4 regions of the Rhizobium sp. 10N414 genome follow, and region 1 is predicted to be linked to each of the others. Evidence: predicted binding sites of a transcription regulator. Region 1 holds the regulator's gene; each other region holds the start of a gene.

Region 1 (7,722 bases):
GCCCTCGCGGGCTTCGTCAGCAGTGACGACCAGAGGCGGCAGAAGACGAATGACATTGTCGCCAGCGGGTACGCCGAGCAGATGGGCGTCACGGATCGCCTGCAGCAGTTCGGAGGACGGCACGGCGGCCTTGACGCCGAGCAGCAGCCCCTCGCCCTTGATATCCTCGATGATATCAGGATAGCGATCCTTGAGCGAGGCCAGCCCTTGGCGGAATACCAGCGAGACGTCACGCACCTGCTGCAGGAAGCCCTCCGCGAGGATCACGTCGAGCACGGCACTGCCAACTGCCATGGCGAGCGGATTGCCGCCATAAGTGGAGCCATGCGTGCCGGCCTTCATGCCGGAAGCGGCCTCTGCCGTGGCAAGGCAGGCTCCGAGCGGGAAGCCGCCGCCGATGCCCTTGGCAACCGCCATGATATCGGGGGTAGCGCCTGACCACTCATGCGCAAAGAGCTTGCCCGTGCGGCCCATGCCGGTCTGCACTTCATCGAAAATCAGCAGCAGACCATGCTCGTCGCAGATCGCGCGAAGTGCCTTCAGGAACTCGTTCGTCGCCGGGCGGACGCCGCCTTCCCCCTGAATAGGTTCGATGAGGATCGCGGCCGTTTCATTTGTGATGGCGCTGCGGACTGCATCGAGATCACCGAACGGCACCTGATCGAAGCCAGGCGCCTTGGGACCGAAGCCTTCGAGGTATTTCTCCTGGCCACCGGCGGCAATCGTCGCCAGCGTACGGCCATGGAAGGCGCCTTCAAAGGTGATAATATGGAACCGCTCGGGATGGCCCTTGGAAAACTGATAGCGGCGCGCGGTCTTGATCGCGCATTCCAAGGCTTCCGCGCCGGAGTTCGTGAAGAACACCTTATCGGCGAAGGTCGCATCGGTCAGCCGCTTTGCCAGTGTTTCCTGACCCGGGATCTCATAGATGTTGGACAGATGCCAGACCTTGTCGGCCTGCTCCTTCAGCGCGCCAACCACATGCGGATGGCTGTGGCCAACGGAGGTGACGGCAACGCCCGCGCCGAAATCAAGATATCGCTCGCCCGTTTCGCTGATCAGCCACACGCCTTCTCCTCGCTCGAACCGCAGCGGGGCACGAGAGTAGGTGTCGTAAAGCGCGGCTTCAGCCATGGCGCGATCTCCTATCAGCAATCATCAGCAGCCGGACTCCGGCTAAGGAAAGCAGGTCCGGAAAATTAAAAATGCCGCCTTTCGGCGGCGAGCAGCACTATTTACTTTTCGCACTGCAATGTCAACAAAACTGAGGTTTCGCTGCATGCGTCAAGCAGCCATCCCGAGGCGCTCGACCTATCAACAACTATGTTGCATAAATGACTCTCACGCCCAGCAAGTTGGGGAAAACTTGAAAATCGATTCCCCGAGATTCAACCGACTCTTGTCACGGAGTCGGCCTCACACTAGGTTAAAACTCAATTACTAGGCTGCATGCGGCGGAACTAGTCACCAAAATTTGAGTAAGCGTTTCTTGCCTCGGATACGTCCGTGGCAACGGTGAAGGATTCTGCCTACACCAACGCTAATAAGGCGGAGACAGGGGCATGAACTGGACAGACGAGCGCGTTGAAAAACTGAAGAAGCTGTGGTCCGAAGGCCTGAGCGCCAGCCAGATCGCAGCACAACTTGGCGGTGTAAGTCGTAACGCCGTCATTGGTAAAGTCCATCGTTTGAGTCTGCCCGGCCGTGCCAAGGCCGGCGGTTCGACGACCACCGTCAGAACCCCCAAGCGCACGACTTCGGCGCCCCGCGCCACGAACTACGCCTCGCGGATCACCACACGCACCGTTACCCGCCAACAGGGCGCGACGATGCTCAAGGAAGAGATCGAAATCGATACGGTGGAGGAAGTCCGCTTCCGTCCGGCCGCAAATGTAATCGTTCCGATTTCTCGCCGCCTTGGCCTCACCGAGCTCACCGAGCGCACCTGCAAGTGGCCGGTCGGCGATCCGCTCAATGACGACTTCCACTTCTGCGGTTGCGAGTCCCCGGACTCTTCCCCGTATTGCACGTATCATCAGCGCATGGCCTACCAGCCGGTCAACGAGCGCCGCAAGGCCGCTAACCGGGTCGCCTGACCCGGAAGCCGGATAAGGAATAAAGAAAACGGGCCCTCGCGGGCCCGTTTTTCGTTGTAAGGGAAAGACCTCTCAGGCTCTCGCCTGAAAGGATCAGGCTTCCATCGAATAGCCGGCACCGCGCACGGTGCGGATGACGTCCTGCATGTTGGGCAAGTTCAAAGCCTTGCGCAGGCGGCCGACATGGACGTCAACAGTACGCTCGTCGACATAGATGTCGTGACCCCAGACGCCGTCGAGCAACTGCGAGCGCGAGAAGACGCGGCCGGGCGATGCCATCAAGAACTCGAGAAGGCGGAATTCGGTCGGGCCGAGGCGGACTTCGCGGCTCTTGCGGTGAACGCGGTGCGTCTCGCGATCCAGCTCGATATCGCCGCACTTCAGCAGCGTCGAGAGCACCTCGGGCTTGGCACGACGCAGCATCGCCTTGACGCGAGCGACAAGCTCCGGCGTCGAGAACGGCTTGACGACGTAATCGTCAGCACCGGTCGAGAGGCCGCGAACCCGTTCGCTTTCCTCGCCACGGGCGGTCAGCATGATGATCGGCAGGCGCTCGGTTTCCGGCCGCATGCGCAGGCGGCGGCAGAGCTCGATGCCAGACACGCCCGGCAACATCCAATCGAGGATGAGAAGGTCCGGCGTGCGTTCCTGAAGCCGGATCTCGGCCTCGTCGCCGCGCAGGATGGTATCGACCTCAAAGCCTTCGGCCTCAAGGTTATAGCGGAGAAGCACGCTCAGCGCTTCTTCGTCTTCAACGACAGCTACTTTAGGGATCATTCGTTTCGGTCTCCTGGGGGCGCGGTCGCGGAATGACTATTCAGTGACTGCGCCGACGGTGTTGGCGGTATCGTCCTTCGGACGTTCGCCTTCCGGCTGGGCACCGGTGGCCATGTAGTAGATCGTTTCGGCAATGTTGGTGGCGTGGTCGCCGATGCGCTCGATGTTCTTGGCGCAGAACAGAAGATGCGTGCAGCTGGTGATGTTGCGCGGATCTTCCATCATGTAGGTGAGCATTTCACGGAACAGCGAGGTGTACATCGCGTCGATTTCCTCGTCGCGCTCACGGACCGATTTTGCTTTGTCGGCAGCACGGCTCGTGTAGACGTCGAGGACTTCCTTGAGTTGGACGAGGGCGAGCTCGGACAGGTGCTCGAGGCCGCGGGCGAGCTTGCGCGGCACGCCGGCGCTCTGTACGGCAATGACGCGCTTGGCAGTGTTCTTGCCCAGGTCGCCGACGCGCTCCAGGTCTGCCGCGATGCGGATGGAGCCCATGATCTCGCGAAGATCGGCCGCCATGGGCTGGCGGCGGGCGATCGTGACGATCGCCTTGTCGCCGATCTCGCGCTCCGCGTGGTCGAGGATCACATCGTCCGAGATGACCTTCTGGGCAAGAGCCGTATCGCCGTTTACGAGCGCGCGTACGGCATCCGAGACCATCTGCTCGGCCAAGCCGCCCATTTCCGAGATACGGCGGGACAGGAACTTCAAATCATCGTCGTAGGCAGAAAAGATATGTGTCGATGCCATAGGGCTCATCCTTGAATATCGTAAGTGCTACCGAGACGGCCGATCAACCGAAGCGGCCCATGATGTAGTCCTGGGTGCGCGGATCGTCCGGGTTGGTGAACATCTTGTCGGTGTCATTCTCCTCGACGAGGTTGCCAAGGTGGAACATGGCTGTGCGCTGCGAAACACGGGCGGCCTGCTGCATCGAGTGCGTCACGATGACAATCGTGTAGTTCTCGCGGAGCTCGTGGATGAGCTCCTCGACCTTGGCCGTTGCAATCGGATCGAGTGCCGAGCATGGCTCGTCCATCAGGATGACTTCGGGGCTGACGGCGACGGCGCGGGCGATGCAGAGGCGCTGCTGCTGACCACCGGAAAGACCGGTGCCAGCTTCGTGAACGCGATCCTTCACCTCATTCCAGAGGCCGGCGCGCTGCAGGCTGTGTTCGACGATCTGGTCCATGTCGGCCTTCGACTTGGCGAGCCCATGGATACGCGGACCGTAGGCGACGTTTTCGTAGATCGTCTTCGGGAACGGGTTGGGCTTCTGGAACACCATGCCTACACGCGCGCGAAGCTCCACAACGTCGATATCCGGATCGTAGATATCTTCGCCATCGAGCGTGATCTTGCCAGTGACGCGGCAACCGTCGATCGTGTCGTTCATGCGGTTCAGGCTGCGCAGGAAGGTGGACTTGCCGCAACCGGATGGGCCAATCAGGGCGGTCACCGTGTTTTCACGGATGTTCAGCTTCACGTCGAACAGCGCGCGCTTCTCGCCGTAGTAAACGGAGACGTCCTGGCCGATCATCTTGTAGGGAATGGTGTTCATCTTCTGATCAACCGCTTTCTCAACTGCTGCTTCCGTCAACATGTTCATAATGTTTACTCCGTTTACCAGCGGCGCTCAAAGCGACGACGCAAGAGGATGGCTCCGAGGTTCATGAGGATCAGGAATAGGAGCAGGACGATAATGGCGCCGGAGGTCCGCTCGACGAAGGCGCGCTCGGCTTCATTGGCCCACATGTAGACCTGCACCGGCAGGGCCGTCGAAGGCTCCATGGGCGTCGCCGGAGCATTCGCGACGAAAGCGACCATGCCGATCAAAAGCAGCGGCGCCGTCTCCCCGAGCGCGTGCGCCAGACCGATAATCGTGCCGGTCAGGATGCCGGGCATCGCAAGCGGCAGGACGTGGTGGAAGACCATCTGCATCTTGGAGGCGCCGAGGCCGAGCGCGGCCGAGCGGATCGATGGCGGGACGGCGCGAAGCGCTGCGCGGGTCGCGATGATGATCGTGGGCAAGGTCATCAGGGTCAGTACCAGACCACCAACCAGCGACGCTGAACGCGGCAAGCCGGCGAAGTTGATGAAAACAGCAAGACCGAGCAGACCGTAGACGATGGAGGGAACCGCCGCGAGGTTGTTGATGTTGACCTCGATCAGGTCCGTCAGCTTGTTCTTCGGTGCAAATTCCTCGAGGTAAATCGAAGCGGCAACGCCGATCGGCAGGGAAAGGACGAGCACGATCAACATCAGATAAAGCGAGCCAACCAGGGCGACACCAAGACCGGCGGCCTCGGGACGGCTGGAGTTGCCGTTGACGAAGAGCCCGGTGTTGAATTTCTTGTGCAGCGCACCGGTTTCCGCCAGCTGGTTCATCCAGCCAACCTGCCTGTCGTTCACCTTGCGGTTCTTCTCGTCGACCTTGAGGTCAATCTGACCCTTGTTGGCGGAGTCAACGTTGGCGTCTGCAAGCAGGGTGATGTTGACTGTCCTGCCGATGAGCGACGGATCGGCAACGACCATGTCGCGCAGCTGGATCGGCGCGCCCTTGGAGATCATAGCGGTCGCGTCACGCACCTCGGGACGGCTCGATGCATTGAGGTTCAGCGTCTTGACCATCGCGTCGCGGATGAGAACCGAATAATTGGCCGCGATCAGCACGGACGGATCCGTTGCGCGCTTGTTGTTCGGGTCGATGGTTTTCTCGCTGAACTCGATCGGCAGCGTGATCGCCGTCTGCAGGAAGGCCGTGTAGCCCTTGCTGACGACGCTCGTCAGCAAAACCGCCAGGAAGATCAAGCCAAAGGAGATCGCAGCGATGCCATAGATGCGGAACCGGCGCTCGGCGGCATAGCGGCGCTTGAGGCCGATGTCGCGACGTTCAGGCGCCTTCGAAACGACAACGCCCTGACCCGGAGAAACAATATCCGTCATTCGTACTGCTCCCGGTATTTGCGCACGATATAGAGCGCGTAGATGTTGAGGCAAAGCGTGATGAAGAACAGCGTGATACCAAGCGCGAAGGCAACCAGCGTCTGCGGCGAGGTGAACTCCAGATCACCAGTGAGCTGATTGACTATCTTGACAGTGACTGTCGTCATTGGCTCGAACGGGTTGACCTGGATGCGCGCTGCGACACCCGCCGCCAGCACTACGATCATGGTTTCGCCGATGGCGCGCGATGCAGTCATCAGAAGCGCGCCGACGATGCCGGGCAGCGCCGCGGGAAGCACCACCTTCTTGATTGTCTCCGAACGCGTCGCACCGAGACCGAGCGAACCATCGCGGAGCGCACGCGGCACAGCGGTGATGATATCGTCGGAGAGCGACGAAACGTATGGGATCAGCATGATGCCCATGACGATACCCGCTGTCAGAACGCTCTGCGCCTGAATAAAGTTCGCATAATTGCCGGTAAGGAGGCCGTTTACCTGCGAAGACAGGTCGCGGAGGAAGGGGCCGACCGTGACGAGGGCGAAAAAGCCGTAAACAATCGTCGGAATACCAGCGAGCACTTCGAGCAGCGGCTTTGCGATCGATCGCACCGCGGGGGCCGCGTATTCCGCCATGTAGATCGCCGCGAACAGGCCGACAGGCACCGCCACCAGCATCGCAACGAAGCCGATGTAAAGCGTGCCTAGCAGCAGCGGTATCAGGCCGAATTGCCCGAAGGACGAGCCGCCGGCACCAGCAAAGCGCGGATCCCAGACCGTACCGAAGAAGAAGTCTGCAGCAGGAACGACCGCGAAGAAATGCGCGGCTTCCGTCAGCATTGACAGAACGATACCGATCGTCGTCAGGATGGCGATCGAGGACGCCAGGAGCAGGCCCCAAAGCATGACACGTTCGACGCGGTTGCGTGCACGGAATCGCGGAGCGACTTCACGAAGCGCATAGAATGCGCCGGCAACGGCAAGGATGAGGACGACCGCCGTCATGACGAGGCGGCTGGAAGCCGATTCTTCGTTCAGCTTTTGCGCTGCGTCGATCATGTATGGCTGCGGCTGGCCGGCCAGCGGAACGCCCTTTGCAGCAAGCTTTGCCTGGAGGCCAGCCGGATCGCTGGCAGCACCGCTGATCTCCTCCGGGGTGAGGAGCGGCAAGCCGCGCGCAATCGCGCTGACCATCCCGTAATTCAGGTTCTGCTGCGCGGCCGGCTGCGCCTTGACGTCATCCGGGAAAGTGCCACGGACAGAAGACTCAATGATCGAAGGGCTGATCAGCAGCCAGGCGCACAGCACGATAAGTGCCGGCAGCACCGCCCAGATGGCGGCATAGGCGCCATAGTAGCCCGGTCGCGAATGCAGCGCGGAGGACTTGCCCCCGGCAAGTGCCGTAGCACGGCTGCGCGCTGCGATGAAAGCAACGGCGCCAAGCACCACGAGACACAAGAGTATGATGGATGTACCCATTCGTTTAGGTCCCAGGCCCTTTGACCCCAAAAGCGGAAACGGCAGGCGGACCGATCCGGCTCTCAAACTTGCAGAAGTTCAGACCCCGTCCCGACTTGGCGGAACAAGGCAAAGCCGGCGCGATCTGGTGATCGCGCCGGCAAAGTCCTTACATAGTCTTGCCGTCTTCAACGCCCTTGCGGATCGCGTCGCGCTCACCGTCCGGAGCGGCAACGAGGCCGTACTCGACGAGCGGGCTGTCCGGTCCGATCATCTGTTCGGATACGAAGAAGTTGACGTATTCCTTCAGGCCCGGGATGACGCCGAGGTGTGCCTTCTTGACGTAGAAGAACAGCGGACGGGAAACCGGGTACGTGCCGTCGGAGATGGTTTCGGTCGACGGAACGATACCGTTGACGGTCGCAACCTTCAGCTTGTCGGCGTTG
Region 2 (7,722 bases), on a different contig from region 1:
ACGCCAGCACTCCACAAAACGGCGATCTCGGTGCCGGAAAAGCCGAGTTCTCGCCAGTAGAGGGATGCGAAGGCCTGCAGCACCGCGTGGCTCGACTGCTGGATTGCGACCCCGATCAGCAACGCCAACAAATGGGGCTGGCGCAGAGAACTCCCCGTTGCAGCCGAGATATCGACAGGTATCCCGCGCCTGCGCGTCGGGCCGATCCGGGGACAATAGATAGCCATCACAACAGTCATAACAAAGCCAAAGGTCATGACCGGCAACACCATCTCGCCACCCCAATGCCCGATCAGCTGCCCGCCGATCAGAGTGGAGACGATGAACGCTACCGACCCCCATACCCGCATGGAGCCGTAATCCAGACCCCAGCGCCGCACTCCGGAGATCACGATCGATTCGACAACCGGGACATAACAGGCAAAGGTCGCTCCCTGGATCGTGTAGACGATCAGCACCGGCCAGAATGTGTTCGTCCAGTAGAGCGCGATGGCTGTCAGCAGCGACAGGACTCCGGAAAACAGCAGCACATCCGCTCGCTCCCTCATCCGGTCGGCATACATCGCCACGATCGGGGCGACGAGCACGCGCACGACCATCGGCACCGCGAGGATGACGCCGATCTCGTGGTCGTTGAATTCGTGCTGTGCAAGCCACATCGGAAAGAAGGGCAACGCAACGCCATTGACGAGCAGGGGCGCGCAGTAAGACAGGGCACTGAGAAGCCGAAAGCGCGGCGGGGCGCCCTCGCCTGTCTGAGGGTTTTGAGCGGGAATCATTAGGTGGACCTGCAGGAAACTGAACGCTGCCTATCACGTCAACCTAAGGGCGACTATGGCAAGAAATTGCCCGATTGAAACGTTTAAAAAAATAAATAGGGCCTGTCGCAAAGACACAACGGGCTAAACTGATGCATTGAATTGCTGGCTTGGGAGATTGCGCCTAAGCGGCTTGCGGGGCGACGTCCTTTTCGCGATGCCCGATCGCCATCGGGACCGCCTGCGTACCGCTCATGGAACGCCATTCGATCAATTCAAAGGCGCCGTCTTGATGCTCGGCGATCGCCGTACAGCTTTCGACCCAGTCTCCAGTGTTGATGTAACGGATCCCGTCCATGTCTTCCATGACAGCGTGATGAATGTGGCCACAAATCACGCCGTCCGCACCGTGCTTACGGGCTTCGTCGGCAACGACGCGCTGGAACTCGCCTATGAAGTTGACTGCATGCTTCACCTGAAGCTTGGCCCATGCGGAAAACGACCAGTACGGCATCCCCATCCGGCGACGGATTGCTGCTAGGCCAATATTGATTATGATCGCCATGTCGTATGCCCAGTCGCCGAGATAGGCGAGCAGGCGGGCGTTGCGCACCACGACGTCGAACTCGTCGCCATGCAGCACGAGGTACTTCTTGCCGTCGGCCGCTTCGTGCATGATGCGCTCGGCAACCTCGATGCCACCGAAATGGGTGCCTGGAAAGTCACGAAGGAATTCGTCGTGATTGCCGGGGATATAAACCACCCGCGTGCCCTTGCGCGCCTTGCGCAGCAGCTTCTGGACCACGTCGTTGCAATCCTGCGGCCAGTACCAGTTGCGCTTCAGTCGCCAGCCATCGATGATATCGCCGACGAGGACGATGGTATCGGCCTCGTGATGCTTGAGAAAATCCAACAGGAAGTCCACCTTCGCGGCCTTGGAGCCGAGATGCACATCGGAAATGAAAAGCGTACGGAAGTGCCGCGTATCCATATTGTCCCTCACAAGCATCCTGCTCGTGTCCCATGGTTCACCTGACCTTCCAAAACCAGACTCGTGTTTCAGGAAGATGACATCCGGTTGTCACGCCCGATTTTCCCGGTCTCTACAGACCTGCGCTCCCGTCACGGCAGATTTGCGCTGTTTTCGCATTTCGAACGGAAATTCCGACTGTTCGACCATCCCGTTTGATGTATTGAAGGCAGTTCAAAGACAGCATGCGGCAGCCGGAGGCGATGATGGATCATCACGAAAAGTCCAAGACGGAAAAGAATTTGGCAGGTGGAAGCCTCGACGAGCAAGCGCTCTACTTCCATCGCTATCCGCGTCCGGGCAAGCTTGAAATCCAGGCAATCAAGCCGCTCGGCAACCAGCGCGACCTGGCGCTGGCCTATTCCCCCGGCGTCGCAGCACCCTGTCTCGCCATCCGCGACAATCCCGAGACGGCCGCCGACTATACCTCGCGCGCAAATCTCGTAGCGGTCATTTCCAACGGTACGGCCGTTCTCGGCCTCGGCAATATCGGTCCGCTGGCATCAAAGCCGGTCATGGAGGGTAAGGCCGTCCTCTTCAAGAAGTTTGCCAACATCGATGTCTTCGATATCGAGGTCGATGCAACGAGTGTCGATCAGATGGTCTCGACCGTCGCCTCGCTCGAGCCGACCTTCGGCGGCATCAATCTCGAGGACATCAAGGCGCCGGAATGTTTCGAGATCGAGCGCCGTCTCCGCGAGACCATGAAGATCCCGGTTTTCCATGACGACCAGCATGGCACGGCCATCATCGTCGCTGCGGCGATCCTCAATGGCCTGGAACTGGCTAACAAGAAGATCGACGAGGTCAAGATCGTCGCTTCGGGCGCGGGTGCCGCTGCCCTCGCCTGCCTCAACCTCCTCGTCACGCTGGGCGCCAAACGCGAGAATATCTGGGTCCACGACATCGAAGGCCTGGTCTACGAAGGCCGTACAGAGTTGATGGACGAGTGGAAGAGCGTCTACTCCCAAAAGAGCGACACGCGCACGCTTGCGGAAAACATCGGTGGCGCCGACGTATTCCTTGGCTTGTCTGCCGCCGGCGTGCTGAAGCCGGAACTGCTGGCGCAGATGGCCGAAAACCCCCTGATCATGGCGCTCGCCAATCCGACGCCGGAGATCATGCCCGATCTCGCCCGCGCTGCCCGCCCCGATGCAATGATCTGCACCGGTCGCTCCGACTTCCCGAACCAGGTGAACAATGTTCTTTGCTTCCCCTACATCTTCCGGGGTGCTTTGGATTGCGGCGCGGTCACCATCAACGAAGAAATGAAGATGGCTGCCGTGCGCGCCATCGCGGCACTTGCGCGCGAGGAGCCGTCCGACGTCGCCGCCCGCGCCTATTCGGGTGAAACGCCGGTCTTCGGCCCGAACTACCTGATCCCTTCGCCCTTCGACCCGCGCCTGATCCTGCGGATCGCCCCGGCGGTCGCGAGGGCTGCCGCCGAAAGCGGTGTCGCCTTGCGTCCGATCACCGATTTCGACGCCTATCTCGACCAGCTCAACCGTTTCGTCTTCCGTTCCGGCTTCATCATGAAACCGATCTTTGCTGCGGCGAAGAATGCCGAGCGCAAGAGGGTCATCTTCTCGGAAGGTGAGGATGAACGCGTGCTGCGCGCCGCGCAGGTGCTGCTGGAAGAAGGCATTGCCGAACCGATCCTGATCGGCCGCCCGCAGGTCATCGAAACGCGCCTCCAGCGCTACGGCCTGCGCATCCGCCCGCTTTCGGATTTCGACGTCATCAACCCGGAAGACGATCCGCGCTTCCGCGAATATGTCGATCTCTACTTCTCGCTGGTCGGGCGTCGCGGCGTCATTCCGGAGGCCGCCCGCACGATCGTTCGTACCAACACGACCGTCATCGGCGCGCTGGCGCTGAAGCGCGGCGAAGCCGACGCTCTGATCTGCGGCCTGGAAGGCCGTTACGAGAAGCATCTGCGCGACGTTCGCCAGATCATCGGCAAGCGGCATGACGTCTGCGACTTCTCGGCACTCAGCCTGCTGATCTCGCAGCGCGGAGCCACGTTCTTCACGGACACCTACGTCACCTTCAATCCGACTGCGGAAGAAATCGCCGAGTCCGCGGTTCTCGCCGCCGAGGAAATCAAGCGCTTCGGCATTACGCCGCGCGTGGCCCTCGTTTCCCACTCGAATTTCGGCTCGCGTGAATCCGAGAGCGCGACGAAGATGCGTGCTGCTCTCAAGCTCGTTCGCGAAGCAGCCCCGGAGCTTGAAGTCGACGGCGAGATGCATGGCGAGAGCGCGATCTCCGACGCCCTGCGCAAGCGCGTCATGCCCGACACGACCCTGCATGACGAAGCGAACCTGCTGGTCTTCCCGAACCTGGATTCGGCGAATATCACCCTCGGCGTCGTGAAATCGATGATCGACGGCTTGCATGTAGGGCCGATCCTGCTGGGCGCTGCGCTGCCGGCGCACATCCTGGCGCCCTCGGTGACCTCCCGCGGTGTCGTCAACATGGCTGCCCTCGCCGTCGTCGAGGCTTCACAGCCGGCGTGATTTGCGGCCGATCGAGAAAATGCGCTAAGATTCCGACTGCAGCCTGTTAAGACAAACGGGCTAGCAATGGAGGCGCGGCGGGACGCCGCGCCTTACGACCTGCTCACCGATGGGACGATGCCTTGAACCGCTGGATTCTGTCATTCGCAGCCGCACTTGTGTTGATCGGCCCGGCCCATGCCCAGGTGCCGGCGATCTGCGGAGACCTGCGTGCCCGCCTTGCGGATCTGCCGCAAATCATCGGCAGCACACCCGAGGTGCGCAAATTCGCCAGCGCCATCGCCGAACAGAACCTTGAGCTTCGCAAAGTCCGTAGCGATCTCCGTCAGAACGGCTGCACAAGCGGCAGCATGGTCGTGATCGGCGACGATGACGGCTATTGCGGGGAGCTTGAGCGCGCGGAGAGCAAAATGGTCGACAACATCCGTTATCTGCAGCAGCGGCGCGACGAGCTGCGTGGCCAAAGCGAGGATGTCCGCACGCGAAACGAGCTTCTTGCGGCGCTCGATGACAATGGCTGCAACGAGGAACAGTGGCCCGCCGACAGCGGCGATGGATATGCACCGCCTCCAAGCATTGAAGATCAGGCGCTGCGAAACGACACCTTCGTACCGCCGGGTGGCGATCCCGGCCAGCGCCGATACGGTCTCCCCGGCATGTCGACGCCCTCTCATCTCAATACCGTCTGTGTGCGCACCTGCGACGGTGGCTTTTTTCCGTTAAGCTCGAATGCAACCTCGCAGGACTTCGCCCGCGATGCCGACACCTGCTCGAAGATGTGTCCCGGCATCGACACCGAGCTCTTTTATCATGACGTCTCCAGCACTGAGACTTCACAGATGATATCGGCGGCGACGGGCGCTCCTTACAGCGCAATGCCGAACGCTTTCGCCTACAAGAACCGCAAACCCGGCGAAAAATCATCCTGCAGCTGCGACCTCAACGCCTACTATGAGCGGATGCGAAAAAGCCAATCGATCAGCGAACCGCCGCAACAAGGATCGATCACCACGATCGAAACCAAGAAGCCCGAGCCAGCGAGCAAGGTCGCCGCCCCGGCTGCACCGCAGCCTCAGGTGCCGGACAGGCCATATGATCCGGCGACCAACAAGGTGCGCCAGATCGGTCCGCAGTTCTTGGCCGGCGACCAAGGCACAATCGACCTCAAGCATCCGGCAAAGCCGGGCCCTCAGCCGCAGCAGCAATAGCCGCCCTCAGTCCGCTGGATTGTCCCAGCGATCCGTAAACACCAGTTCATCCAGCAGCAATCGCTGGCGCCATCCTTTGACGGCGAGTTCCGGCTGGTCATAGAGCCGGTCGACATAGCCGACGCAGAGCCAGGCAACGATCTCGACCCGATCAGGAACACCGAGGATGTCCTTGATATCGGACTCGTGAAAGATACTCACCCAGCCGACCCCCACGCCTTCGGCGCGGGCGGCGAGCCACAGATTCTGCACGGCGCAGACCGTGGAGTAGGAATCCATCCGCCGATTGTGCGTCCTGCCAAGAACGACATCGCCGCAGCGGTCCGGATCGCAGGTCACGCAGATGCTGAGCGGTGCGGTTCGGATGCCCTCAAGCTTCAGCGAGCGATAGAGCTGTTGCCGCCCGCCTTCAAACATCTCGCCGGCCTCGCGGTTGGCGCGATTGAAGGCCTGCCACGCGGCCTCCTTCACCTTGTCATCGCGCACCAGGATAAAATTCCAGGGCTGCATGAACCCAACGGACGGCGCGTGATGCGCGGCCGTCAGAAGCCTTTTGACGACGTCGTCCGGAATGGCATCCGGGAGAAACTCGGAACGCACGTCGCGTCGCGTCGAAATCGCCCTGTAGACGGCGTCGCGTTCCTCGGTCGAAAAGGCTGCGGCTCCCGACAGGGAGCCTGAATGGTCTGGTCGCATCGTCAATCCCCAACAACACAACCGCCCGCCGTCCACGCGGGTCAGTCTATGGTGTCGGGCCGGTCTTCTGACTTGGCGTCATCCGACTGCCGCGCCTTCCCGGTACTGGACCAGTGGCTCTTTGCGGCAGCCGTCAGCCTTACAGCGTTGGGCACGTTTCGGTCTTTCACCGAATTCCCGATTCTCCCGCCCGCGGCGGGCACCCGACGGACGCGTCTATGCCCATAAACCCTGGCCGACGCAATCCCTTAATCCGAGACGGGAAAGTAGCGCACATAGGCGAACTCATCACCTGACGGCGACCAGTTGGGCACGTTGATCGTTCCCTGCCCGCCGAAGAGATCGAAGAGCATCGTCAGGTTTCCGCCGTCCATGTCCATCAGCCGCAGGCGAACATCGAGATCGCGTGGATGGTCGAACACATCAGGATCGTAAGAAAGGATCAGAACCTTGTCGTTGTTGGGCGACGGATGGGCAAACCAGTTCCCATAGTTGTCACTGGTGACCTGCTCGAGACCGGTCCCATCGGGATGGATTCGCCAGATTTGCATGAGGCCGGTGCGGCTAGAATTGAAGTAGATCCATTGACCGTCGGCGGAATAGTCCGGCCCGTCATTGCGTCCCTCGCCGTGGGTCAGCCGCTTTTCTTCGCCGCCGTCAACGGAGATCGTGTAGATATCGAACAAATCGTTGCGGATGCCACAATAGGCGAGTTGCTTCCCGTCGGGCGACCAGCCGTGCCAATAGGATGGCCGATTTTGCGTCACCAGCCGCGGCGTACCACCTTCGGCCGGCAGCACATAAATCGTCGACTTCCCGAACTCGGTTTTGTCGGAGATGACGATCTGGCGGCCATCGGGCGAAATGCCGTGGTCGTTGTTGCAGGTCGTCGCAAAGCCGGTATCGACCTTGCCGACCTTGCTCGAACCATCAAGTGCGAGACGGTAGAGGAGTCCGTCGCCGTTCAACAGCAGATAGGTCCCATCCGGCGAAAAGTTCGGCGCCTCAACGAGTTGCGTGGTTTGCCAGACGACGCGCGCCTCGCCTGTCCTGATGCTGTAGATCTCAACGGAACTGCGCAATCTGAATCCTCCTAAGCATCGAATCCGCCAGACCTACGACGGCTCGCCACTCAGCACAAGCAAATGCGCCTGACCGAGAATCTGCTCTGGAGGTAGTTCCTGCGTGATGGGCGTTTATCCACCGATCACAAATGCAGGAAACCTAACGGTTCATCTAGCATTCATGACAAAGATGTGACAGTTCGACGAAGCTTTTATGACGTCGGAGTTTTCCAGTTGATCGCGTTGGTAATGAGGTCTGCAGCGGCAGCGCGTTTTGCGTCGCTTTCCACCGATTTCGGGGGAAGCGCTCGGTCGCCCGCCCTACGCACCGCACTCAGCGTTGCTTTTTGTGCCCTGCTTGCGCTCCTTGCCACCGCCACTGTCGAGATCATTGCCCGCGATGGGTTGGCCGACGTCCGCGAATTCCTGACATCGCCTGTGCGTCCG
Region 3 (7,722 bases), on a different contig from region 1:
AGCGCAATCACCAAGATCATCGACAAATATTCGAAGCTCTACCAGGTGCCCGCCTCGCTGCTTCACCGCGTCGTGCATCGCGAGAGCCGCTACAATTCCAAGGCCTATAACAAGCGCGGCTATTTCGGCCTGATGCAGATCAAGTACAACACGGCCAAGTCCATGGGCTACGAAGGTGATCCCGCTGGCCTCTTTGATGCCGAAACGAACATCAAATACGCCGCCAAGTATCTTCGCGGCGCTTGGCTCGTCTCTGACAGCAGCGAAGACGATGCTGTCCGCCTCTATGCCCGTGGCTATTACTACGAAGCCAAGCGCAAGGGCATGGACGACGTCGCCCAGGGCAACTACTGATCACTGCCGGGCAGCGCGGCTAGGATCTCTTTGACCAGCATCTGCGGCTTGTAGCGAAGCCAGCTTGGCGTCAATCCGAGCCTGACGACGACAAGCTTCGCGGACGGCACGATCGCAATGCTCTGCCCATCGTGCCCCTCCATCCAGAACGTATCTTCGGGAAGACCGGCAACGGCGCTGGTGTCACCGCCCGGCGCGGCGAGCCAGGCCTGCGCCCGGGTATATTTGCCGCCCGAGGCCACGGTCGGCGTCCTCATCGCTGCCATGAACCGTTCCGGCAACAGCCTCTGGCCGTTCCAGACGCCGTCCTGAAGAAGGAACTGGCCGAAACGCGCCCAATCCCGCGCTGTGGCGTAAAGATAGGAACTGCCGGCGAAGGTGCCCCGTGCGTCGACCTCCAAGACAGCACTCGACATGCCGATCGGGTCGAACAGCGCCGTCTTGGGATAGGCAAGCGCCGCCTGCATGTTGCCAATCCTGTTCATCCATATCTTTGAGATCAGCACCGACGAACCGCTTGAATAGCTGAAACGCTGGCCCGGGCTTGCCTCCAATGGCAGACTTGCTGGCAGCGCCGTCATATCCGCATCGAGATAGAGCATCCGTGTGACATCGGCGACCGTGCCGTAGCTCTCGTTGAACACCAGGCCGCTCTCCATGCCGAGCAGATCACTCAGCTTGATCGCCGAATGGTCGCCCCCCTTCCACTGCGGCAGAAGGCCAGCCTCATCGAACGCGATTTTGTTGTCGAGCATCAGCCGCCCGACGATGGCTGCATTCACGGTCTTCGTCATCGACCAGCCGGTGAGCGGCATCATCGGACCGAATCCATCACCATAGCGCTCCCCGATGATGCGGCCGTTGCGAACCACGACAACCGCGCGCATTGCAGGACCGATCAGCTCGGCATCTGAAAGCAGTGCATCGACACGGCTGTCATTGGCCTTCGCGACGGCATTTCCCTCCGGCCATGGGGCCTCATTTTGCGGCTCCGGAGTCACCGGAACCTCGGGCACGGCGCGCGCCGCGGCCTCGAAGTCACCATCCGGCACGCTGCTGCAGCCGAGTGCGCCGCGATAGATCGCATGGCCCGGCGCGAAGAGCCCGAGGATACGAGCGGTAACCCGCTTGTCCTGCCTGTCGACAGTGACGCGTACCAGTCGTAGCAACGGATTTCCCGGCGCCTGAACGTCCTCGTAAAGCACCTGTTCGGGGTCACGCCCTGCGAGGAATACGTTCGAGCAAACGATCTTGGCTGCGTAACCATCACCGACTCGCAGCAATTCAGGTGGCCGCGCATAAAGCCAAGCCGCGCTCATAGCGACGATCGCGACCAGCAAAAGAGCGAGTGGCCTCACGACACGCAGCACAAATCGCATATGCGATCCTCCTTGCCCACAAGAGAAGCAGGAAAGCCGGCAGCGCGAAAGCCCCCAATGCCCGGATGTTTTTCCATTTCCACCGACGGAAGCACGCGCCCACAGCTTGCGTCATCAAACTGTAGTGACGGCGCGCTAAACGCCCTGAACGCTAAAAGGGTGAAAGACTCATATGACGGAATTTGCACCGGATGCCGGCTTCCGCAAGAACCGGAAACTCAAGGCAGCTCTTCTCCGCCACAATGCCTTCTCCAAGGCAGGCTTTTCGGAACGGCTCTTTGGGCTGCTGTTTTCCGGCCTGGTCTATCCGCAAATCTGGGAAGATCCCGACCTCGACATGCTGGCGATGGAGCTTCAGCCTCACCACCGCATCGTGACGATCGGCTCCGGCGGCTGCAACATGCTTGCCTATCTTTCCAGGAGCCCGGCGTCGATTGATGTGGTCGATCTCAATCCGCATCATATTGCCCTCAATCGCCTGAAGCTTGCCGCGTTCAGCCACCTTCCCGCACACGCCGATCTCGTTCGCTTCCTCGCCACACCGCGCGAGTTGTCGAACAGCCACGCCTTCGACCAATTCCTCGCTGCAAATCTTGACGACGCGACCCGCAACTACTGGAACGGCCGCAAGTTCGGCCGTCGGCGGGTCACGGTTTTCGACCGCAACATCTACGAAACAGGTCTCCTCGGTCGGTTCATTGGAGCAGCACACCTTCTGGCCCGCCTGCATGGCGTCGACCTGACGGAAATGACCAAGACGCGCTCCCTGCGCGAGCAGCGCCAGTTCTTCGACGAGAAGATCGCACCACTCTTCGACAAGCCGGTCGTACGCTGGATCACCGGCCGCAAGAGCTCGTTGTTCGGCCTCGGTATCCCGCCACAGCAATACGACGAACTGGCAAGCCTCGCCGCCGAGCAGTCAATCGCGCCGATCCTACGGCACCGACTTGAGAAGCTGGCCTGTCACTTCCCCATGCAGGAAAACTATTTTGCCTGGCAGGCTTTCGCTCGCCGCTACGCGCCGAAGGGCGAAGGCACACTCCCAACCTATCTCGAGCCCGCGAACTACGAGGCGATCCGTGGCAATGTGGATCGCGTCACCGTTCATCATGCAAGCTTCACGGAACTGCTCGCCGGCGAGCCGGCCGGATCGCGCGATCGCTACGTCCTCCTGGATGCACAGGACTGGATGACGGACCAGCAACTCAACGACCTATGGGCAGAGATCAGCCGCACGGCGCGCGAAGGTGCCCGGGCGATCTTCCGTACGGCGGCCGAAAAGAGCATCATCGAAGGCCGTCTGTCGCCTGCAATCCGCGATCAGTGGACGTACATGGAAAATCGCTCCGCCGAACTCACGGCGCTTGATCGCTCGGCAATCTATGGCGGCTTCCATATCTACGGGAAGAATGCGTGAGCGGGGTCGGCACGAATCCCGTCACCAAGGACGACGGCCACGCCGCCCTGATGGACGGCATGTACCGTTATCAGCGCCACATCTATGACCTGACGCGCAAGTACTACCTTCTCGGCCGTGATGAGACGATCCGCAATCTGAATGTGCCGGAAGACGGCACCCTGCTGGAGGTCGGTTGCGGAACCGGCCGCAACCTGGCGCTCGCCCATCAATATTACCCGCGGGCTCGGCTGTTCGGCCTGGACATCTCGCACGAGATGCTGATCTCCGCGCGCAAAACATTCGAGACCAAAGCAACGGTTCCGGATTTCCGCGTCGCGGACGCGACCGCCTTCACGCCGCGCGAGTTCGGCGTCAGCGGCTTCGACCGCATTCTCATTTCCTACGCCCTTTCGATGATCCCCGATTGGGAACGCGCCGTCGACTCGGCCATGGCCGCCCTCGCCCCCGGCGGCGAGCTGCACATCGTCGATTTCGGCCAGCAGGAGCGCCTTCCGGGCTGGTTTGCACGCTTTCTCAAGGCGTGGCTGCGAAAATTTCACGTGTCGCCGCGTGCCGATTTGCGGCAGGTTCTCGCGTCGCAAGCCTCTGAAAATCAAGCGCGACTGACCTTCGAGACCATTGGTGGCGGYTATGCCTGGCGGGCCGTCATTGTGACCAAACCTTGACATTTCGCTTGAAACTAACCGTTTTTTTACGTTGATATGGAAAATAGAGGGGACATTCCTCTGCTGGACGCGTCTTTAACGGGGTCGAGCTGTGGGGCAAAAAATCCATTCGTTTCGCGACGGAACATCTATGCGCCGGCTTCTGTTTTGCGTTTTGCCGTTGGCTGTCATGCTCGCCGGATGCACGTCATCGGGCTATGATTTTCTCGAAACAGCGTCCGTGAAGCCAAAGACGCGCTTCAAGGACACCGATCCCCAGGACTTCGGATCAAAGCATCCTGAGCAGCAGCCGATCCACGGCATCGACGTGTCGAAGTGGCAGGGCAATATCGACTGGCAGACGGTCAAGGGTTCCGGCGTTGCTTTCGCCTTCATCAAGGCGACCGAAGGCAAGGACCGCATCGATCCGCGCTTCAACGAATACTGGCAGCGCGCCCGCGCCGTCGGCATTCCGCACGCTCCCTATCATTTCTACTATTTCTGCTCGACGCCCGATGAGCAGGCTGACTGGTTTATCCGTAACGTGCCCAAGGAATCCATGCGCCTGCCGCCGGTCCTCGACGCCGAATGGAATGCGGAATCGAAGACATGCCGCTATCGCCCCGATCCGGCGGCGGTCCGCGCCCAGCTTCAGCGCTTCATGGATCGCCTCGAGGCCTATTACGGCAAGCGGCCGATCATCTATACCTCGGTAGACTTCCACCGCGACAATCTCGTCGGCTACTTCCAGAATTACCACTTCTGGGTCCGCTCCACCGCCAAGCATCCCGAAGTCACCTATGCCGACCGCCGTTGGGCCTTCTGGCAATACACGTCGACGGGCGTCATCCCCGGTATCAAGGGTCCAACGGACATCAATGTCTTTGCCGGATCGACCCAGAATTGGCACAACTGGGTAGCGGCTGTATCAAAGGACACAAATTCTTAGTAACGTCGCCTCGTCTTTCTTGCTTCCGTCACAATCATTTGGGAAATCGACGGAAATTCCATTTTATGACGAGGATCGAAACTATGTACGTCTCGCCCGCAAGCCGCACGGCACTTGCACTCCTTTTCGCTGCCGGTCTGGCGACCGGCGCAGCCGCGCAGACGCCGGCACCGAGTGCCCCGGCTTCGCAGACACCGGCGGTAGCATGTGACGGCGACCTCAGCGAATTCTTGGCCGGCGTAAAGGCCGACGCCATCGCAGCGGGCGCATCGGCCGAAGCTGCTGACAAGGCTCTGGAAGGCGCACAGATCGACCAGAAGGTCTTGAGCCGCGACCGCGCTCAGGGCGTGTTCAAGCAGACTTTCCTGGAATTCTCGCAACGCACTGTCAGCCAGGGCCGGCTCGACATTGGCCGCCAGAAGATGAAGCAATACGCAGATGTCTTCGCCCGTGCTGAGCAGGAATTTGGTGTACCCGCAGGGGTTATCACCGCCTTCTGGGCGATGGAAACCGACTTCGGCGCCGTACAGGGCGACTTCAACACCCGCAACGCCCTCGTGACCCTGGCTCACGACTGCCGCCGTCCGGAGCTTTTCCGTCCGCAGCTGATCGCCCTCATCGAAATGGTTCAGCATGGCGACCTCGACCCGGCAACCAACACCGGTGCCTGGGCCGGCGAGATCGGCCAGGTCCAGATGCTGCCTCGTGACATAGTCGCCTATGGCATGGACGGCGACGGCGATGGTCACGTCCGCCTCAAGCAGAGCGGCCCCGACGCCATTCTGACGGCGGCCAAGTTCATCCAGCATCTCGGCTTCCAGAAGGGCCAGCCGTGGATCCAGGAAGTCACGCTTCCCGAGAACCTCCCCTGGGAGAAATCCGGTATCGGTGGCCCACTGACGGCCGGTGAGTGGTTCGCCCTTGGCGTCAAGCCGCGCGATGGCAACACGAGCTTCGGCAACCTGCATGGCGACCTGATACTGCCGCAGGGTCGCCTTGGCCCGACCTTCATTGCCTATCCGAATTTCCAGATCTATCTCGAATGGAACAAGTCGTTCATCTACACGACCTCGGCCGCCTATTTCGCGACACGCCTTGCCGGCGCTGAGACCTATCTCAAGGGCACGCCCGAACAGGGACTTTCCAACGACCAGATGAAGGAACTGCAGACCAAGCTCGGAACGCTCGGTCACGACGTCGGCAAGGTCGACGGCATCCTTGGTTCAGGCACGCGCGTCGCCATCCAGAAGGAGCAGCAGCGTCTCGGTATTCCCGCCGATGGCTGGGCAACGCCGACGCTCCTCAACTCGCTCTGATCACGTTTCCTCAAGCGAGCACTTTAAGGCCGGGTTTCGCACCCGGCCTTTTCATTTTCGGGGATTGTTCCATGGTTTCAGGCGCTTCAGGCAAAGCCTTCATCTTGCCGCAAGTGTGAAGGCTGGATCGCCGACCTTAACGGCCGGTTAAAATCTGTGAATATTTTTCCACGGAGATTTATCTTGCGATTTCAACAAATTAAAGAAAGCATCACGGCCGCAATGTGACATTTTCGCCGCAGCGCAATATAAAATCCGCTTTCCAAGCGACACAATCACGACATATTATCGCAACTGTTAACGCGAGGAGACAGACATGGGACTTACACAATCCTTGAATGTCCTTTTGGTCAGCGCGGCGTTTGCATTTGTATTGACAATGCTTTTCATCTGAACGCCGAGGCAAGCGAACAGTACCGAGACTCCTGAGTAGCGAAACAGTTCAATGAAGAAAAGCGCATCCCACGAGGAGATGCGCTTTTCTTTTTGTCGTCACTGACGGAGCAGCCTACGCGGCAGCGCCAGCCTTCCTGGCGCCTTCCCGTGTGAAGCCGAGATTGGTCAGCACGGCCGAAACGAGCGGCGCCCGGTTCATCGTGTAAAGGTGGAAATCGGTGAGCCCGCGGCGAGCCAGATCCTCGATCTGTTCGGCGGCAACTTCAGCGGCAACCTTGGCTCTTTCTTCCGGCTTGTCGTCGTAGCCTGCAAAGCGTTCATCGAGAAATGCAGGGATGACCGTGCCGCAGGCACCGGCGAAGCGCTTCAGCTGCGTCAGGTTCTGGATCGGCATGATGCCCGGCACAACCGGGATCTTGATGCCCGCAGCCCGTACATTTTCCAGGTAGCGCTCGAAATTGTCGTTATCGAAGAAGAACTGCGTCAGCGCGCGGGTCGCGCCGTTATCCGCCTTCTGCTTCAGCATCTCGATGTCGGCGGCGGTATCGCGGCTTTCCGGATGCTTTTCCGGGTAGGCCGACACCGAAATCTCGAAATCGCCGATCTCACGCAGACCGGCAACCAATGCCGCCGCATTCGCATAGCCGCCGGGATGCGGCTGATAGGGCGCGCCAACGCCGCCCGGAGCATCGCCACGCAGCGCCACGAAATGCTTCACGCCAACCTTGCGGAAGCTGTCGATGACGCTATGCGTTTCGTCCTTCGTCGCGCCGACGCAGGTGAGATGCGACGCCGTGGCGAGCGGGGTTTCGGAAAGGAACCGTGAGACAGTCGCCAGTGTAGGCGCCTTGGTGGTGCCACCGGCGCCATAGGTCACCGATACGAAGTCGGGATTCCAGTCCTGCAGATCGGTGACCGTATTCCACAGCTGACCTTCCATCTCTTCCGACTTAGGCGGAAAGAACTCGAAGGAAATGCCGATTTTGCGGCGCGCGTCGCTGTTCAAAGCCATATGATTATCTCCCGGCAAGTATGGGTTCGGCGCCTTCGCTCGCTGCGGAGGCCATAAGGCGCCGGGGGTCGCGCGCAAGCCAGACAGTGACGGTGAGCCCCTGCCCGCTTTCATGACCCGGATGAAGATCGACGACCTGCTCGACATCCAGCCCAGCCTTGCGCATCCAGTCGGACATCGACTGATGCGAAAAGCCTAGGCGAACATGCGCATGCTCGTCGCGAAGATACTCCAGCCCATGCGGGGCAAGAT
Region 4 (7,722 bases), on a different contig from region 1:
ATCGCGTCAAGTCGGAGTTCCTGGCGAATATGAGCCATGAGATCCGAACGCCGATGAACGGCGTTCTCGGAATGGCCGAATTGCTGGCGAAGACCAATCTCGACACGCGCCAGAAGACGTTCATCGATATCATCGCCAAGTCGGGCAACGCCTTGGTGACGATTATCAACGACATTCTCGACTTCTCCAAGATCGACGCCGGCCAGATGACCCTCAGGCGCACGACGTTCGATTTGGTCGAGGCGATCGAGGACGTTACAACGCTCCTGTCTTCGCCGGCGGCTGAGAAGAACATAGAGCTGCTGGTGCGCGCGGCACCCGATTTGCCGTCGGCCGTGATCGGTGACGCCGGCCGCTTCCGCCAGATCATCGCCAATCTCGTCGGCAATGCCATAAAGTTCACCGAGCGCGGTCACGTCCTTGTGGACGTCGGCTTTACGCCGGGCGCGGAAGACGAAATCATGGCGCGCATCCGGGTCGAGGATACCGGCATCGGCATCCCGGGCGACAAGCTCGACTCCATTTTCGACAAGTTCTCGCAGATCGACTCATCCTCCACGCGTCGCCATGAGGGAACCGGGCTTGGCCTTGCCATCACGGCAGGGCTGGTCGACTTGTTCGGCGGCTACCTCGAGGTGGACAGCGAACCGGGGGAGGGCTCGGTCTTTACGGTAAACCTGCCTCTCACCGTGGCAGCGGCGCGCCTTGCTCCAAAGCCCTTGCCGGTCAACGTGACGGGTGCGCGCGTTCTCATCGTCGACGACAACGCGGTCAACCGACAGATTTTGGCCGAGCAGCTGGACCTCTGGGGCTTCGATGGGGCCGCCGCCGAGGACGGACCGGCGGCCATGGCAATAATCGCCGCAGCGAACGAGTTGGGCATCGAGATCGATGCGGTCGTGCTGGATTACCAGATGCCGGGCATGAACGGCGCCGACATCGCACGGAAGCTGCGCGCCGACAGCCGCTTTGAACGGCTGCCGATCATCTTCCTGACCTCAATGGACATTTCCGGGACGGAGAAAGAGTTCGCCGCGCTTAACGGTCAAGCCTATTTGATGAAGCCGGCGCGGGCCAACGTGCTGCGAAACACCATCGTTGACGTCGTGCGGGCAAGTCGCACGAAACAGATCGCTGCGGCGGGGAAGACGGTTCCGGAGGCAGCGCCGCCGCCGCTCGCCAAAGCTGAGCCTTCCGAATGGCCGCCGGCGGAGTTCATCGACGTGCTGGTTGCGGAAGATAACGAAGTCAACCAGATCGTCTTTACGCAGATATTGCAGGAAACCGGCCTCAGTTTTCTCGTCGTCGGCAACGGCGAGGAGGCGGTCGAGGCATGGGATCGCTGCGCACCACGCATCATCATGATGGATGTCTCGATGCCTGTCATGAACGGCCACGACGCGACGCGCGCAATACGCGATCGCGAACGCGTACAAGGTCATCGCGTGCCGATCATCGGAGTGACGGCGCATACGCTGGAGGTCGACCGCGATCTCTGCCTGGACGCCGGAATGGACGATTACATGTCAAAACCGATCAGCCCGGAACTGCTCGAAGAGAAGCTTGCGCTGTGGCTGCGCGCGAGCGAGCAGCACGCGGGGTCTAGGATTTGATGCCGCAGAGCATCTCGCGTTTTCCGGCAAAGCCGGCACGACGCTCCACCGCAAAGCCGGCGGCGATCAGGTTTCGTCGGACAAAGCCGGCCGCCGCATAGGTCGCGAAGGTTCCGCCTGGCTTCGTCTTCTCGCAGACGAGGCGCATCAATTCCTCAGACCACATGTCGGCATTGCGCGATGGGGCGAAGCCGTCGAGATACCAGGCATCGAAGCCGGCTTGCGCGGCCGCGACGCCTTCGAGAGCATGGCCGCGGATAACGCTGAGCGACGTCTGGTCATCGAGCCGCAGGAAGACGCTTGCTTCCGGCGTTTCCGGCCAGGCGGCCGCCAGGGCTTGCCGCTCGATGTCGATCTCGGCCCAATGAGAAAGCGCACGGTCGATTTCCCCACGCCGCATCAGATAAAGTTCAAACGACATGAAGTGCAGTTGCTGCCCGTTGCGCCGAAAGAGTTTCCATTGCCGCCACGTTTCGGCGAAATTCAAACCTGTGCCGAAGCCGAGCTCACCGATCAGGAAGTCGCCGTTATCCTGCCAGCGCTGCGGCAGGCCGTTGCCGGCGAGGAAAACGTGTCCGCATTCCAGCCGGCCATCGGTCTGGCAATAAAAATGGTCGCCAAAGGCCGGTGAATAGGGCATATCGCCGTCGCGCCACTCCAGCGGCTGGTGGGGGCCAGCACTCTTTTCGGGATCAGTATCTGTCATGCCAAAAGCCGATAGTCCGACCGCGCGTTCCGGTCAATCATCGACTGCCCTGCTGATCATCGGTGGCGGTATCATGGGGCTATGGGCAGCGGTTCAGGCGGAACGCCTGGGCATCAATGCATGGCTCATCGAAGCCGGCCGGCTAGGTCACGGCGCGAGCGGCGGCCTGCTCGGGGCGCTGATGCCGCACATGCCGGACAAGTGGAATGCCAAGAAGCAATTTCAGTTCGATGCGCTCGTTTCTCTGGAGGCGGAGATTGCAGCGTTGGAACGGCAGACCGGTCTTTCCGCCGGCTATCGGCGCTCGGGCCGCCTCATTCCGCTGCCGAAGCCGCATTTGCGCGAGATCGCGCTCGGTCATTCCCGGGATGCGAAGCATCGCTGGATCGCCGGCGAGCAGCGCTACCACTGGCGCGTGCTCGACAAGCCTCCCCAGGACAACTGGCTGGACGCAGCGGCAGGTGAAAGCGGCTTCGTGCACGACACGCTTGCCGCCAGAGTCGCGCCGCGGTCGCTCATCGCGCTCCTAGCGGCATCACTGCGCGACGCACGGAGCGTCCGCGTTGCCGAAAACGTTTCGGTCGATGATCTCGATCTTGAGCGCAAGGTTGCGATTACCAGTGCAGGTGACATTGCTTTCAGACAGTGCATTGTCGCTGCCGGCCACCAATCCTTTCCATTGCTGCAGCGGTATACCGGTGGCCTTGTGAAGCCGCTGGGCCAGCCCGTCAAAGGCCAGGCAGCCCTGCTGAAAGTCGACATAGCCCCGTCCTTGCCGACGATCTTTCGCGACGGGCTGTATATCGTTGCGCATGAGGGCGGCCATGTCGCCGTCGGCAGCACCAGCGAGAATCGCTTCGACGAACCATTCTCGACGGACGAGCAGCTCGACGCGCTGCTTGAGGCATCTGCCCAATTGGTGCCGGCGTTGCGAGGCGCGCCCGTTGTTGAGCGGTGGGCCGGTCTGCGGCCGAAAGCGATCGATCGTGATCCGATGATCGGCGTCCATCCCGACCATGCCGGCCTGATCGCATTGACCGGCGGCTTCAAGGTCAGCTTCGGCCTGGCGCACCGTCTGGCTGCGGCAGCGATCCACCTCGCGGCCGGCCGCCAGCCGCCCTTCGCGCTGCCGGAAAGCTTCTTGCTCGCCAATCACATCTGCGTCGCTTCACGCTAAACGTGAATTAGCACCTCCTGCCTTTCGTTATTCTGTCATGCAAATCACCTATCTGCTAGCGCAACCGCGGCGCCGACGGAGGGCTGTGCCGTTTGTTCGACGGAGGAAATTGGATGCGCTATGCCATTTGCTTTACACCCGCTGCGAGCGACCCGCTTTCGCACGTGGCTGCAAACTGGTTGGGTCGAAACGTGTTCTCTGGCGAGATGGTCGAGCCGACAGCGATCCGCGGCCTGAGCATTCACGAGATTGCCTTCCATACGGCGCTACCGCGCCGCTATGGCTTCCAAGGTGTTCTGAAGGCGCCCTTCCGCCTCGCCGCCGACGTAACGGAGGCGCAACTTCTGCGGGATCTGATGCGCTTCTGTGGAACGCTGACGCCGTTTCACATCCATCAGCTTGAGGTGGCGAGGCTCGGTGTATTCTACAGTCTCGTTCCGTCGCGGCCTTGCGAACATGTCCACTATCTTTCCAGTGCCGTCGTTCAAGAGTTCGACCGATTCCGGGCGCCGTTGAGCGAGGCAGAAATCGAGCGGACGGACCCGGGTGGCCTGTCGGCGGCGCAGTTCGCCAATCTGTATCGCTGGGGCAGCCCTTTTGTGATGGACGAGTTTCGCTTTCATATGCCGCTGACCGGTCCTGTCAGCCACTGCGACATGCCACGGGTCGAGCAGGCGCTTCGGAACGCCTTCGAGCCAGTCCTCGCCGATCCCGTCAAGGTCGCCAATGTCGCGCTGATGGTCGAAGAGGGGAATGGCGGGCCGTTTAGCGTGCATTCGCTGCATCCGATGGGCAAGGTCAGCGCACGTCGAGATCGTGTTTCTACACTGGCCTAAGAGTTTGYGCCGCAAAGGCAAAACTCTGTTGCGTACTTTCCGTCTCGACATTCCTTCTCTGGATGCTACCGTTTCGCCGACTTTCAGGAAGGTGATTTCATGGTATCCGAAACTTATCCGCGCAATCTGATCGGTTACGGTCGCAACACGCCCGACCCGAAGTGGCCGGGCGATGCCTGCGTGGCCGTTCAGTTCGTTATCAATTACGAAGAAGGCGGCGAAAGCTGCATTCTCGATGGCGATCCTGCCTCCGAAAACCTTCTGTCGGAAATTGTCGGTGCCGCGTCCTGGCCGGGTCAGCGAAACCTCAATATGGAATCGATTTACGAATATGGCTCGCGCGCCGGGTTCTGGCGCTTGTGGCGCATGTTCACGGAGCTCAAGGTTCAGGCCACCGTTTATGGGGTGACGCTTGCTATGGCGCGCAACCCGGAGGCGGTCGCGGCCATGAAGGAAGCCGGTTGGGAGATCGCCAGCCACGGGTACCGCTGGCTTGAGTACAAGGACTTCCAGGAAGACGTCGAGCGCAAGCATATCCAGGAAGCCGTGCGCCTCCACACGGAACTGACCGGCGAACGTCCCTACGGAATGTACCAAGGCAAGCCTTCGGACAACACGCTGCGCCTCGTCATGGAAGAGGGCGGTTTCCTTTATTCCTCTGACTCTTATGCCGACGATCTGCCGTTTTGGGTGAAGGGTGTCGATGACAACCCGTTCCTGATCATACCCTATACGCTCGAGACGAACGACATGCGCTTTGCAACGCCGCAAGGCTTCAATTCCGGCGATCAGTTCTTCACTTACCTCAAGGATGCCTTCGATACGCTGTATGAAGAGGGGAAGGCCGGCAGCCCGAAGATGATGTCGGTTGGCCTGCATTGCCGTCTCGTCGGTCGTCCCGGTCGCGCCGCAGCGTTGAAACGCTTCATCGAATATGTGCTGAAGCACGACAAGGTGTGGATACCCAGGCGAATCGAGATCGCGCAGCATTGGCATGCCCACCACAAGCCGGAGACAATCTGATGCTTTCGCGGGACGAGTTCGTGTCACGCTACGGCGGTGTCTTTGAACATTCGCCGTTCATTGCCGAGCGTGCCTATGACGACGGTTTCGTCGGCGACGAACTGACGGTGGATCGTGTCCACACGGCGCTCGTCGCCATCTTCCGGGCGGCGAGTCCGGAGGAGCGGCTCGGCGTGCTGCGTGCCCATCCCGATCTTGCCGGACGTCTCGCGATAGCGGGTGAGCTTACCGAAGACAGCAAGAAAGAGCAGGCAGGCGCCGGGCTCGATCGGCTGAGCGCCGCGGAACATGGCCGCTTCACCGAGCTCAACACGGCCTATGTCGAAAAGTTCGGCTTTCCCTTCATCATCGCGGTTAAGGGCCTGAACAAGGATGACATTCTGGCTGCCTTCGAAAAGCGCATCGACAACACGCGCGATGAAGAGTTCGAAACAGCCACCGCACAGGTCGAGCGTATCGCGTTTCTGCGCCTTGAGATGATACTGCCGGGGCGTTGAGACAGGCAGCTCCTTGGTGCTTTTCTCTTTTGCGCCCGTGACTTATAGTTGCGCCATGAGGCCATCCGAAGTGCTGGAGAAGAACAGGCAGGCGATCCGCGAAGTGACGAAGCGCTTCAACGCGGCGAACCCACGTGTCTTCGGCTCCGTGGCGCGCGGCGAGGACCGGCCGGACAGCGATCTGGATATTCTGGTGGATGCGCTGCCGGGCAGCACATTGTTGACGCTGGGCGGCTTGCAGGACGCACTGGAACAGATGATGCTGGGTACGTCCATCCATCTGCTGACGCCCGGCGACTTTCCCGAACCCGTGCGTATCCGTGTCCTTTCGGAAGCGAAGCCCATATGAGCCTCGAGCGAATTTCCTACCTGCTGGAGCGCATGCGGCAAGCCGCTACCGATGCCCATCAAATGGTCACCGATGTCAGTAAGGAGCACTTTCTGGCTGACATCATCCTTCAGCGGGCGGTCGGAATGAGCCTCCTGATGGCTTCGGAGATCGCTGCACAACTCATAAAGATCCATCCCGAGTTTATGGTAGAGCACCCCGAGTTCCCTTGGGGCGCGATGCGAGGCATGCGCAATCGTATTGCTCATGGCTATTTCGACATCGATCTCGACAAGATTTGGGCGACCGCGAAAGACGATGTTCCCGACCTGCTCTACAGACTTGACCTCGTGCGCAATTGGCGTGCCGAAGGCGAATAAAGACATGTCTCAAATCCTCGATATTGTTCCGCTGACCAAATCCGCCTTTGCGCCCTTCGGTGATATCATCGAAGCCGATCCGGTAACGATGCGCTATATCAACAACGGAACGACCGAGCGCTTCCATGCGCTTGCCGCTGCCGAAGCGGCAGGCGAGGGCGCGCGCGTCATCATCAACCTGTTTCGCGGGCAGCCGCGCCACTTTCCCTATGAAGTTGACATGATGGAGCGGCATCCGTTCGGCAGCCAGAGTTTTTCGCCTATCTCCGGCCGCCCCTATCTCGTCGTCGTCTCCGAGGACGAGGGCGGCAAGCCCGGTCGTCCGCGGGTGTTTCTGGCGCGGGGCGATCAGGGCGTGAACTATCGCCGCAATACCTGGCACCACCCGTTGATGTCGCTTGGCGCCGTAAGCGATTTCCTTGTTGTCGACCGCGAGGGACCCGGCAACAATCTGGAAGAATACTTCTTCGAAAGGCCCTTCATCATCAGCGAGCCGAGCCTATGACCGGACTGACCACCCACGTACTAGATACCGCGTCCGGCAAGCCGGCCGAGGGATTGCGGATCGATCTCTTTCACCTTGAAGGAGAGGTCCGTCGCCATATGAAGACGGTCAAGACCAATTCCGACGGCCGCGTCGACGGCGGGCCGATCCTGATCGGCGATAGCTTCAAGGCGGGGACTTATGAACTCGTCTTTCATGCCGGAGACTATCTGCGCGCCGAGGGTATTGCTCTGCCACACCCGGCCTTTCTGGATCTCGTGCCCATCCGCTTCGGTATTGCCGACGTCACCGCGCATTACCACGTGCCCTTGTTGATCTCGCCTTACGGCTATTCGACCTATCGCGGTAGCTAGGTGATGCGGTTTGCGGCGATCGCGGATGTACACGGCAACCATCTGGCGCTCGAGGCGGTGCTGGCCGATATCGCGGCGCAGGGCGTTACCGAGATCGTCAATCTCGGCGATTGTTTCAGCGGCCCGCTGACGGCAGGGCGAACTGCGGAGCTTCTGCGGGAGCGAGACATGCTAACCGTCCGCGGCAATCACGATCGCTATCTGATCGAACAGCAGCGCGAGGCCATGCATCTTTCGGACACGGCAGCGTTTGATCAGCTGACGGCGGACGACCTGCAATGGTTGCGCGGCCTGCCGACGAGCG

The links. The regulator PhoB, encoded in region 1, activates phosphate uptake and scavenging genes when phosphate is short. The targets are predictions, from matches to a motif close to TGTCATNNANCTGTCAT.
Region 2: the regulator PhoB is predicted to act here: its motif matches at 1,827-1,843, upstream of AC1DE4_RS05055 (UDP-2,3-diacylglucosamine diphosphatase).
Region 3: the regulator PhoB is predicted to act here: its motif matches at 1,843-1,859, upstream of AC1DE4_RS09565 (BtaA family protein).
Region 4: the regulator PhoB is predicted to act here: its motif matches at 3,519-3,535, upstream of AC1DE4_RS15940 (DUF1045 domain-containing protein).

What each region holds. Positions count from the first base shown of each region.
Region 1 covers NZ_JBFTIN010000001.1:141,161-148,882, forward strand. The annotation lists gene AC1DE4_RS00740 (aspartate aminotransferase family protein) at 1-1,134, opposite strand, end outside; gene AC1DE4_RS00745 (GcrA family cell cycle regulator) at 1,563-2,096, shown strand; gene phoB (phosphate regulon transcriptional regulator PhoB) at 2,190-2,873, opposite strand; gene phoU (phosphate signaling complex protein PhoU) at 2,910-3,623, opposite strand; gene pstB (phosphate ABC transporter ATP-binding protein PstB) at 3,667-4,482, opposite strand; gene pstA (phosphate ABC transporter permease PstA) at 4,497-5,819, opposite strand; gene pstC (phosphate ABC transporter permease subunit PstC) at 5,816-7,297, opposite strand; gene AC1DE4_RS00775 (substrate-binding domain-containing protein) at 7,446-7,722, opposite strand, start outside.
Region 2 covers NZ_JBFTIN010000003.1:3,477-11,198, reverse strand. The annotation lists gene AC1DE4_RS05060 (MFS transporter) at 1-779, opposite strand, end outside; gene AC1DE4_RS05055 (UDP-2,3-diacylglucosamine diphosphatase) at 943-1,767, opposite strand; gene AC1DE4_RS05050 (NADP-dependent malic enzyme) at 1,995-4,307, shown strand; gene AC1DE4_RS05045 (DUF2865 domain-containing protein) at 4,430-5,515, shown strand; gene bluB (5,6-dimethylbenzimidazole synthase) at 5,522-6,211, opposite strand; cobalamin riboswitch at 6,252-6,433, opposite strand; gene AC1DE4_RS05035 (TolB family protein) at 6,460-7,293, opposite strand; gene AC1DE4_RS05030 (LTA synthase family protein) at 7,510-7,722, shown strand, end outside.
Region 3 covers NZ_JBFTIN010000007.1:104,018-111,739, reverse strand. The annotation lists gene AC1DE4_RS09575 (lytic transglycosylase domain-containing protein) at 1-354, shown strand, start outside; gene AC1DE4_RS09570 (serine hydrolase domain-containing protein) at 348-1,733, opposite strand; gene AC1DE4_RS09565 (BtaA family protein) at 1,906-3,150, shown strand; gene AC1DE4_RS09560 (class I SAM-dependent methyltransferase) at 3,147-3,818, shown strand; gene AC1DE4_RS09555 (glycoside hydrolase family 25 protein) at 3,949-4,746, shown strand; gene AC1DE4_RS09550 (lytic murein transglycosylase) at 4,830-6,062, shown strand; gene metF (methylenetetrahydrofolate reductase [NAD(P)H]) at 6,571-7,470, opposite strand; gene AC1DE4_RS09540 (ArsR/SmtB family transcription factor) at 7,475-7,722, opposite strand, start outside.
Region 4 covers NZ_JBFTIN010000015.1:101,086-108,807, reverse strand. The annotation lists gene AC1DE4_RS15955 (response regulator) at 1-1,613, shown strand, start outside; gene mnmC2 (tRNA (5-methylaminomethyl-2-thiouridine)(34)-methyltransferase MnmC2) at 1,603-2,319, opposite strand; gene AC1DE4_RS15945 (NAD(P)/FAD-dependent oxidoreductase) at 2,318-3,496, shown strand; gene AC1DE4_RS15940 (DUF1045 domain-containing protein) at 3,610-4,332, shown strand; gene puuE (allantoinase PuuE) at 4,432-5,355, shown strand; gene uraD (2-oxo-4-hydroxy-4-carboxy-5-ureidoimidazoline decarboxylase) at 5,355-5,852, shown strand; gene AC1DE4_RS15925 (nucleotidyltransferase family protein) at 5,908-6,201, shown strand; gene AC1DE4_RS15920 (HepT-like ribonuclease domain-containing protein) at 6,198-6,560, shown strand; gene AC1DE4_RS15915 (ureidoglycolate lyase) at 6,565-7,065, shown strand; gene uraH (hydroxyisourate hydrolase) at 7,062-7,418, shown strand; gene AC1DE4_RS15905 (metallophosphoesterase family protein) at 7,422-7,722, shown strand, end outside.